One region of the Undibacterium sp. Rencai35W genome, then DNA from elsewhere that is predicted to be linked to it. Evidence: predicted binding sites of a transcription regulator. Region 1 holds the regulator's gene; each other region holds the start of a gene.

Evidence for each region. Region 1 encodes sigma-54, which starts transcription at its own class of promoters, with help from an activator protein. Its sites were predicted from a motif close to TGGCANGNAANCTGCTTT; they were not measured.
Region 2: a site for sigma-54 is predicted at 856-873, ahead of ACO0K3_RS13265 (pilin). Genes of this name have one in related genera too.
Region 3: a site for sigma-54 is predicted at 1,166-1,183, ahead of ACO0K3_RS11265 (PEP-CTERM sorting domain-containing protein). Genes of this name have one in related genera too.
Region 4: a site for sigma-54 is predicted at 1,136-1,153, ahead of ACO0K3_RS11510 (PEP-CTERM sorting domain-containing protein). Genes of this name have one in related genera too.

Annotation. Positions count from the first base shown of each region.
Region 1 is NZ_JBMPPC010000002.1:629,747-631,956, forward strand. Features, by position in the region: gene hpf (ribosome hibernation-promoting factor, HPF/YfiA family) at 1-29, opposite strand, end outside; gene ACO0K3_RS06765 (RNA polymerase factor sigma-54) at 163-1,653, opposite strand; gene lptB (LPS export ABC transporter ATP-binding protein) at 1,671-2,210, opposite strand, start outside.
Region 2 is NZ_JBMPPC010000005.1:301,604-303,813, forward strand. Features, by position in the region: gene ACO0K3_RS13260 (pilin) at 67-507, shown strand; gene ACO0K3_RS13265 (pilin) at 926-1,366, shown strand; gene tfpZ (TfpX/TfpZ family type IV pilin accessory protein) at 1,520-2,210, shown strand, end outside.
Region 3 is NZ_JBMPPC010000004.1:395,856-398,065, reverse strand. Features, by position in the region: gene ACO0K3_RS11270 (lysostaphin resistance A-like protein) at 1-804, opposite strand, end outside; gene ACO0K3_RS11265 (PEP-CTERM sorting domain-containing protein) at 1,245-2,087, shown strand.
Region 4 is NZ_JBMPPC010000004.1:460,930-463,139, forward strand. Features, by position in the region: gene ACO0K3_RS11505 (dicarboxylate/amino acid:cation symporter) at 1-808, shown strand, start outside; gene ACO0K3_RS11510 (PEP-CTERM sorting domain-containing protein) at 1,274-2,210, shown strand, end outside.

The DNA of each region.
Region 1 (2,210 bases):
AGGTGATGTCCACTGATGGTGAGATTCATACTACGCTCCTATGGTGATGTTACTTGCTATAAATTTCTTCAGCATTTGCTCTGATGCATCGAGCTAAATTATATATAGCAATACAAAACGTAATTTCAAGGCTTAGTTACAAGACTAAATTACAGGTGTTCATTACAAGGATTTGCGCAGGCTTACTGGAGGAATTTTTAGGGCTTCACGGTATTTGGCAACAGTGCGTCGCGCAATGACCATGCCTTGTTCACCCAGCATGTCTGCAATTTTGCTATCAGAGAGTGGGCTTTTCTGGTCTTCTGCTCCTATCAACTGCTTGATGAGTGCACGTATCGCGGTGGAAGATGCTTCCCCCCCCGTTTCCGTCGCGACATGGCTACCGAAGAAATATTTCAACTCAAACATACCATGCGGGGTAAGCATGTATTTTTGAGTCGTTACACGAGAAATAGTACTCTCGTGTAAACCTAGTGTATCAGCAATTTCGCGCAAAACAAGAGGGCGCATCGCAACCGCACCATGAGTGAAAAAATTACGTTGTCTTTCGACTATCGCTTGTGCAACGCGCAAGATAGTATCGAAACGTTGCCGCATGTTTTTGATCAGCCAGCGCGCTTCCTGCAACTGCGATCCCATCGTCCCGTCACCACGATTTTGTTTCATGATGTTGGCATACATACTATTGACGCGGAGCTTGGGCATGACATCCTGATTCAGCAAAACCTGCCAGCCGTTCGCTGATTTTCTGACAATCACATCAGGGACGACATAGTCTGATGAAGCCGTTGCAAAATCCGCACCTGGCTTAGGATTACACTGGCGAATCACTACCTGCGCCTCACGCAAATCTTCATCATCACAATTGAGAATTTTTTTCAGTTTATTGAAATCTCGCTGTGCAAACAACGTGATATGTTCTTCAACAATCTTCAGCGCCAGGCGACGTGTTACGAAGGGAATCTTAGGTAAGCGTTTGATTTGCAGAGCCAGACATTCCGACGGTGTGCGCGCACCAACCCCGGCAGGATCAAAGCTTTGCAGCATCGTTAATGCGAAAGATAATTCCTCTGGTTCTACACACAACTCAAGCGGCAAACTCGCATGAATTTCATCCAAGGTCTCCATCAGATAACCACTGGGATCCAGCGCATCAATCATCAGTTCAATTAAAGCACGATCACGCGGTTCGCGAATATTCAGCCGCATCTGTTCCAGCAAATGATCTCGCAAACTGGTTTGCGCAGCTTCTAATTGCGGACGTCCATCTTCTTCCTCTGAGGACTTACTGCCTAGCGGCACATCATCAAAGCTCCACTCTTCTTCGTTGGCGCTGGTGCTGTCCGCAGATGAAGCAACTTCCGTGTTATCACCGCTGTCAGCAACTGGAGCGGCAGTCTCGGCACCGACTTCCTGTACTGCAAATTCCGACTCTGAATTATTGCTAGTCGTGCTAATCGCGCCATCGGCCAGCAATCGCACTGCATTATCCATGGGGTCATCAACCCGCTCCAACATGGGGTTATCAGTTAATAGATTTTCCAGTTCCTGATGTAATTCCAGCGTGGATAACTGCAAAAGACGAATTGATTGCTGCAATTGCGGCGTAAGCGCCAGGTGTTGTGAGGTACGTAGTTGCAGGCTTTGTTTCATCATCATCTCGCTTCCCGCTACATGCGGAAATGCTCTCCCAGATAAACCCTGCGTACGGATTCATTCGTGATGATATCTTCCGGCTTGCCACTCGCCAGCACCGCACCTTGATTGATGATGTAAGCGTGATCGCAAATACCCAAAGTTTCGCGCACATTATGATCGGTAATCAACACACCAATACCACGTTCCTTCAGGAAGCGTACGATGCGCTGAATCTCAATCACCGCAATCGGATCAACACCTGCAAAGGGTTCATCCAGCAACACAAAGCGAGGATTTGTTGCCAGTGCCCGGGCAATTTCTACCCGGCGACGTTCGCCGCCAGACAAAGAAAGTGCTTGATTCTCACGTATGCCCTCAATCTGCAAATCGGCCAGCAAAGTATCCAGACGTTTCTCAATTTCGGCTGAATTCAGAAACTTACCATGCTCATCCTTTTGCAACTCCAGCACCGCACGGATATTGTCCTCGACCGTCAGTTTACGAAATACCGATGCCTCTTGCGGCAAATACGATAAGCCGAGAACGGCACGTTGATGGATCGGCAAACGGGA
Region 2 (2,210 bases), on a different contig from region 1:
CATGGTGTTTGCTCATACTGCTGCGTAGTTCATCCGAAATATTTATTGCAACCAAGGAGTTTTAAAATGAAATCCACAAAAATGATGCAACGTGCACAAGCCGGTTTTACTTTGATTGAATTGATGATTGTCGTAGCGATTATCGGTATTTTGGCTGCAGTTGCTTTGCCTGCGTACCAGGATTACACAATCCGTGGTCGTGTTGCTGAGACAACAAACTTGATGGCTGGTTTCAAAGCGACAGTAACAGAAAACATTGCTAATGCTAATGCTATCGCCGTTGGTAGTTGCAAAGGTGTTACAGATATGGTGACAGCTACAACTAATACTACATCTGTTAAGTGTACCGATGCTACTGGTGTCATTACTGGTATATCAACTGCAAAAGCAGGTACTGTAACGATGACGCTGACGCCAACAGTTGGTGTAGGTACTGTTAACTGGGCATGCGCAGCTGGTGCAGTTACTGCGATTTATAAATATGTTCCTGCTGAGTGCCGTAACTAATAGTTGTAAGCTCTTTGCTCAATAAAGCCCGCAACCGCGGGCTTTATTTTTTGTGCTTACTGTAAATTAAAAGTAATTAGTGAATACTCAAACGATCCAAAACTAGCAAAATCTAAATAGTTATAAGATTGCCGTCCGCAAAAGAAGGACTTCTGATGCTCTAGTTTCATCAAATGCAATTTGAAAGATGTGTAACTAAAGGTGATCAGATAAGCGATGCAGACTCTTGAGGAAATTTGATTCTAGATCTTGGCAAAATAGTTTATTCATCTCATAGAAAATTGAATGCTGGTTCGTTTCATAAAACGCTATGCCCATCTGTTTATTCTTAATAGAAATTAACGGCTCTGGCACGTTGTTTGCTGATGTTTTACATAGAGTTATTTAAATAATATATTTGCAGCCAGGGAGTTTGAAAATGAAAACAGCAAAAATGAGCCGGCATAATCAAACTGGTTTTACTTTGATTGAATTGATGATTGTCGTAGCAATTATTGGTATTTTGGCAGCAGTTGCCTTACCAGCATACCAAGACTATACAATTCGTAGCCGTATTGCCGAGACAACTAACCTTATGTCAGGATTTAAAGCAACCGTCACAGAGAATATCTCTAGTGCAAATATCATAGCCGCAGGTAGCTGTAAGGGGATTGATGACATGGTTACTGCAACAGTGAATACCACATCTGTAAAATGTACAGATGCTACCGGTGTAATTACCGGTATATCAACTGCAAAGGCTGGTACTGTAACGATGACTTTGACACCGTCACTTGGTGCAAGAACTGTTAACTGGGCATGTGCAGCTGGTGCAGTTACCGCGATTTATAAATATGTTCCTGCCGAATGCCGTAATTAATGGCAGCAGCACTTTTAATCAATATGGCCCGCGATAGCGGGCTTTATTTCTTATAGTCATATCCTTATACTAAGAATATTTATCGGTATTCGTCTTATTCGTAAATTAGTACATTTTGGGGTAATAGTTTACTCAAAATTAAAGGTTATAAAAATGTCGATTAATACACTTTTGTTCCGATTGAAGGCCGCAATGCTTCATTTATTGCTGTCTGGATTTGTGGCTGGATTTGTGGCGATTTTAATTTTGTTTGTTTGGTATCCGTGGCCGTTTAGCGAAATGTCCGGTGGAATTTCCTTGCTCATTTTATTGATTAGCGTTGACCTAGTATTGGGGCCTTTGCTGACATTTGTTATCTTTGATCAAGGCAAAAAAAGGGCAGAGTTAATCAGAGATCTTGGTTTCATTGTAGTACTCCAATTATGCGGATTATTTTATGGAGTTCACAGTATTTACTTAGCAAGACCTGTTGCTGTAGTTTTTGAGAGAGTATTTTTTAGGGTTATTACGGATGTTGATATCGCAGATAGCGAGCTCTCACAGGCACATGCCCGGTTCAAAAGCTCAATACTAGGTGGTCCGATTGTTTTAGGAACTAGAACGAGTATAACTGGAGAGGAAAAGATAGATGCAATTACTAAAGCTCTGGCCGGAAATGACATTGGAACTCGTCCTAGTTATTGGCAATCGTATTCTGAGTCAGTGCCACAAGTCCTGAGTAAAGCGAGGCCGGTAAAAGTACTTTATTTGCATTACCCTAAAGAACAAAAAATTATTGATGCAGCTATTAAGAAAACGGAAATCACTAGCGATGATTTGTTATTTCTGCCTATAGCATCAAAAA
Region 3 (2,210 bases), on a different contig from region 1:
GCCCACAAAATGAATTGCATTGACCAGGAAATGCAGAACGATTGCCATCGCAATCGCACCTGAGCGCTCGTAGATCCGGCCATACCCTACGCCTGCCAGTGTTGCCACCACGATCATCCGCCAGCCGCCCCATGCATGCGCCAGCCCAAATAGCAGCGCGGCGATACCAATGCAGAGCCAGCGATGTTTCGGCAGCAGTGTTAGCAATCCTTGTTGCACGCCGGCGCGAAAAAATGCTTCCTCCGCCAGGCAAGTGAAGAACAAATTCACGCCCAAAAAAGCCCACGCGTTCGCTGACCACTTCCACTGCGGCAGCGTCAGGCCAATTACTACGGCAATGATAAAAATCCCAGCCAAGCTTGTTAGCATCAGGCGCCACAGACCGGGATTGCGCCAGATCGTACCGCGTCGGCTGGCATCGTCACGACAAAATACCGCTAGCATGACTAAGCCCGCAATCGCCTTATCCAGGTGCAAATAAAATGGTTTGGCGTCAGTGCCTGTGAATACATTCAATTCAGGTAAAGCGATATCAGTAAACCCCGGCAGTTTGTGCAATGCCAGCAATAATCCCAGCAGGCCTGTCAGCGTCATTGACAGTTGCCGTCGCCTGCCCTTGGCCTGCAGCGCAGCCCAGCCAGCAGTGCTCATCAACGTGATGAGCAACAAGCCGACCGGCGTGACATGGGCTGCATAAACCGCCCACGCCATCGTCAGCACAAACATACTCATCCATACGCGCTGCCCGGCCAGGCAGAACCAGGCCATCGCGGTAGCGCAGAACAAATAAAAAATTACCGGCATAGATCAACAACAGGCATTAAATGATTTCAAAGAAAAAGCAGCAACAAAAAAAGAACAGCAGATAGGGGCAATAATTTGAGGTAGTGCACATTGTCATAAAGCCCTATAAATCACAAGAACCAGGACATGGATTTAACCTTGGTTTTCTATTCGAGTATTGACAAGCGGGCCTCCGTCCGCATGAAACCATTCACATTAAACCGTGCACCCCAGCCGAGCTGAACAAACTAAAAATAAATCTGCTTGCTGTGAGAGAACTGAGTTCTACCGGCAACTTGTAACGTCGGGCGTTCTTACAAATATCATGTTGTTGTCAAATAACTATTAACATATCTGATTAAAATCAATCACTTAACAAAACTGGTATAAATTATGCAATGCGTGTTGAGCGCCCGCCGTTTTGACAGGCGTAGATCCTTTTAATTCCCAATGGAGATACTATGTCCAACGCATTATCAAAATTATTTGCTGGCCTGGCGCTAGTGGTTACCTGTCTTTCGGCCAACGCCTACGTCGTCGGGGGTGCTGCCAGTTCCCTTATTCCTAGCAGCGGTAACTGGGCCTGGAACGGCTCTTACATGACGGGCTTTCGTGGAGCACTAGAGAATGCAGCTTATTTCGGTCCCGCCGGTATTGTTAATCGCACCATCACCACAACCAATCTCACCGCAGTCAATAGCAGTACGCTGGCAGGCGTCGATATGTTTGTCGGAACTTGGGTTGCCGATAGCGAAGGCGCCGGTTTTTCAGCAGCGATCATGAATTATTTTCTCGGTGGTGGTGACCTGTTCCTGTTGCAGGATGATTCCAGTCACGACGTTCTGGGGACAACCTTAGGGATGAGCACGACGGGTAGCACGGGCTCCGTCTCTAATGGCGGCGCGCCGCTGTTCAACGGCCCCTTCGGCAACGCGACCAATGTCCAGCAGTTCTATGCTGTCGGTCAATTGGATGAGTCCGCCATTTTGGCGCACAACGGCCACGTAGGCGGCCGCAATGTTGAGAATCAGGTGACCTCAGCGTTTTGGCACGCTGGTGAATATGCACCGGGCTCCGGATCTCTGTTTATCATCGCCGACATTGACATGATTGCGACCACTAATTTATGCGGTCAGCCACTCTGCGGTGCCAGCTACGCTCCGCTCAATAACAACGGTATTTATGCGTTGAATACATTTAGTTTTTTACAGCAAAACGGTGGCAATCCTATCCCGGAACCAGCCAGTATTTTGTTAGTAGGAAGCGCGTTGGCAATCCTGGCGGTACGTCGTCGTAAAGGGTAACTAAAGGGTAATAAATCATACAATCCAGATCCGTTCTCGACAAAGGCCGGAAAAAAACTAAAGCTCCTTCGGGAGCTTTAGTTTTTTGTACCTTGGCGAGTGTGCGGTTATCTCAGGTTTTGT
Region 4 (2,210 bases), on a different contig from region 1:
TGGTGGTCGCGGCACGTTGGTATTTGATGTGATCGAAAAATTCTCTCATGTGCTGTTCGTGATCGTCGGCTACATCATGAAAGTCGCGCCTATCGGTGCCTTCGGCGCGATGGCCTATACGATCGGTAAATTCGGTATCGCCTCACTGCTACCGCTGGCGCAACTAATGGCGGCTTTCTATACAACATGCCTGATTTTTGTGTTTGTTGTACTCGGTACGATTGCAAAAGTACATGGCTTCAGCATCTGGAAATTCGTTAAATACATCAAGGAAGAATTACTGATCGTACTCGGTACCTCGTCCTCAGAATCCGCCTTGCCAGGCATGATCGCCAAGCTGGAAAATCTTGGTGTAAAAAAATCCGTAGTCGGTCTGGTGATTCCAACAGGGTATTCATTCAATCTTGACGGCACATCTATTTATCTGACCATGGCTGCTGTATTCATTGCGCAAGCTACTGATACGCCGATGAGCCTTATGCAACAGGTGACCTTGCTGGCCGTCTTGTTGCTGACGTCAAAAGGTGCTGCGGGAATTACCGGTAGCGGTTTTATCGTACTGGCAGCAACCTTATCAGCCGTCGGCGGTATTCCGGTTGCGGGTCTGGCCTTGATCCTCGGTATTGACCGCTTTATGTCAGAGGCACGTGCGCTGACGAATCTGGTTGGTAATGGTGTTGCAACGATCGTCGTCGGCAAATGGGGGAATGATGTCGATGAGCTGAAACTTCATCAGCGTCTGAACGGTGAAGTCGAGAATATGGAAGAACGCGACGACCTGAATGTTCGCCTGACGTCGGGTCACTAGCGATTGACCATTGAAACAGCGGCAAATGTGTATTTGATGAACTGGTTCGGCTGGTTGATCTGCTTGGTCCGATACACAATTGCTGCTGTGACCCTCACACTCACACCCACACCCACACCCACACTCGCTTACAGCGCGATGTTAGTACTTCCCTCAACACGGCATGCCGTCTGCATTGTGACGACGTATAAAGTAATCGCGATCTGATAGAAATCCGGGTTTAAGACAGGCACCGCCCTGTTGAACTGTCGGTATTTCTTACGCCTCTTCAAAATTCCCTTCCTGTAGTAAAGCCAATATGTCCTTCTCATAGGATAGTTATATTTTTGGCACCATTTTTGCTTTACGCCTGATACCTCAATTCAAAGGCGAATTTCAGTCGGTATTCAGTCAGTGAATCGCTCAAGGCTTGATCAGTGCATCGGTCTCAGATATCCCACTTTGACTCAAAACAGGAGTACTAACATGGCTCAACCTATCGTTTCCCGTTTGTTTTGTGCAGTCGCAGGCATTCTTATGTTTAGCAGCGCACCTGCGTTCGCCATCACTGTCTCAAATGCAGCGCATACCTTCTCTTTTGTACGCGATTGCAGAAGCGCCGCCAGCCGGGTATTAGGCTCGACGGTGCCAGATAAATGCGAAGCCAGCGGTGATTTTTCCTCTACCAAAGTAGAAGAAACCTACGACGGTAATTATGGCGGCCTGGTCGCATCGAACCTCACAACCAGTACGTTGGCAAGTTCTGGGCTGGATCAAACCCGTTCCTATGTCGATGCCTCGGGCGCGCTAGGCGTGCTGACCATCAAGCAAGGTGCCTTTACTTCACTACCATATGCACGTGTCTCTTCACATTCAGAAGCCTTGCAAAGCTATAGCTGGGACGGCCTGGGTAGCAGCAATCGCACGCTCAATGCTGCAATTAATTTTACTGCCACAGATTTGATTGGCAAATCCTTGTTCGATACCTCGGGTGATACCGCTGCCAGCTTCGTTACGGGTACGGTACGCGTCTTCTCCCTCTTAACTACGAGTTTTGACGTGACACCGTCTGCGGAATTTCAAAACTTCTCAGACCAAGCATTTTTGACTGGCGCAGGGTATCAGCTGGAAGCGTCCTTTGATTCTGGCGACGTGCTTGGCAGCCCTTTGAGTAACAATCTCAATTTTAATCTTCAAACTGGCCGCTATTACTTCATTGATTCTTATCTTGGCTTATGGGCCAAGTTCGGCGCGAGCATTGATGCGACGCATACTTTTACGACGACGATCGGTGATATGACCGGTTTGACTGCGGCCAGTCCATCGGACCAGCCGTTGGAAATTACCAACAAGGTGCCTGAGCCTGCTTCTCTAACGTTGTCCTTACTAGGTCTGTGCTCACTGATTGCTGTATCGCGTCGCC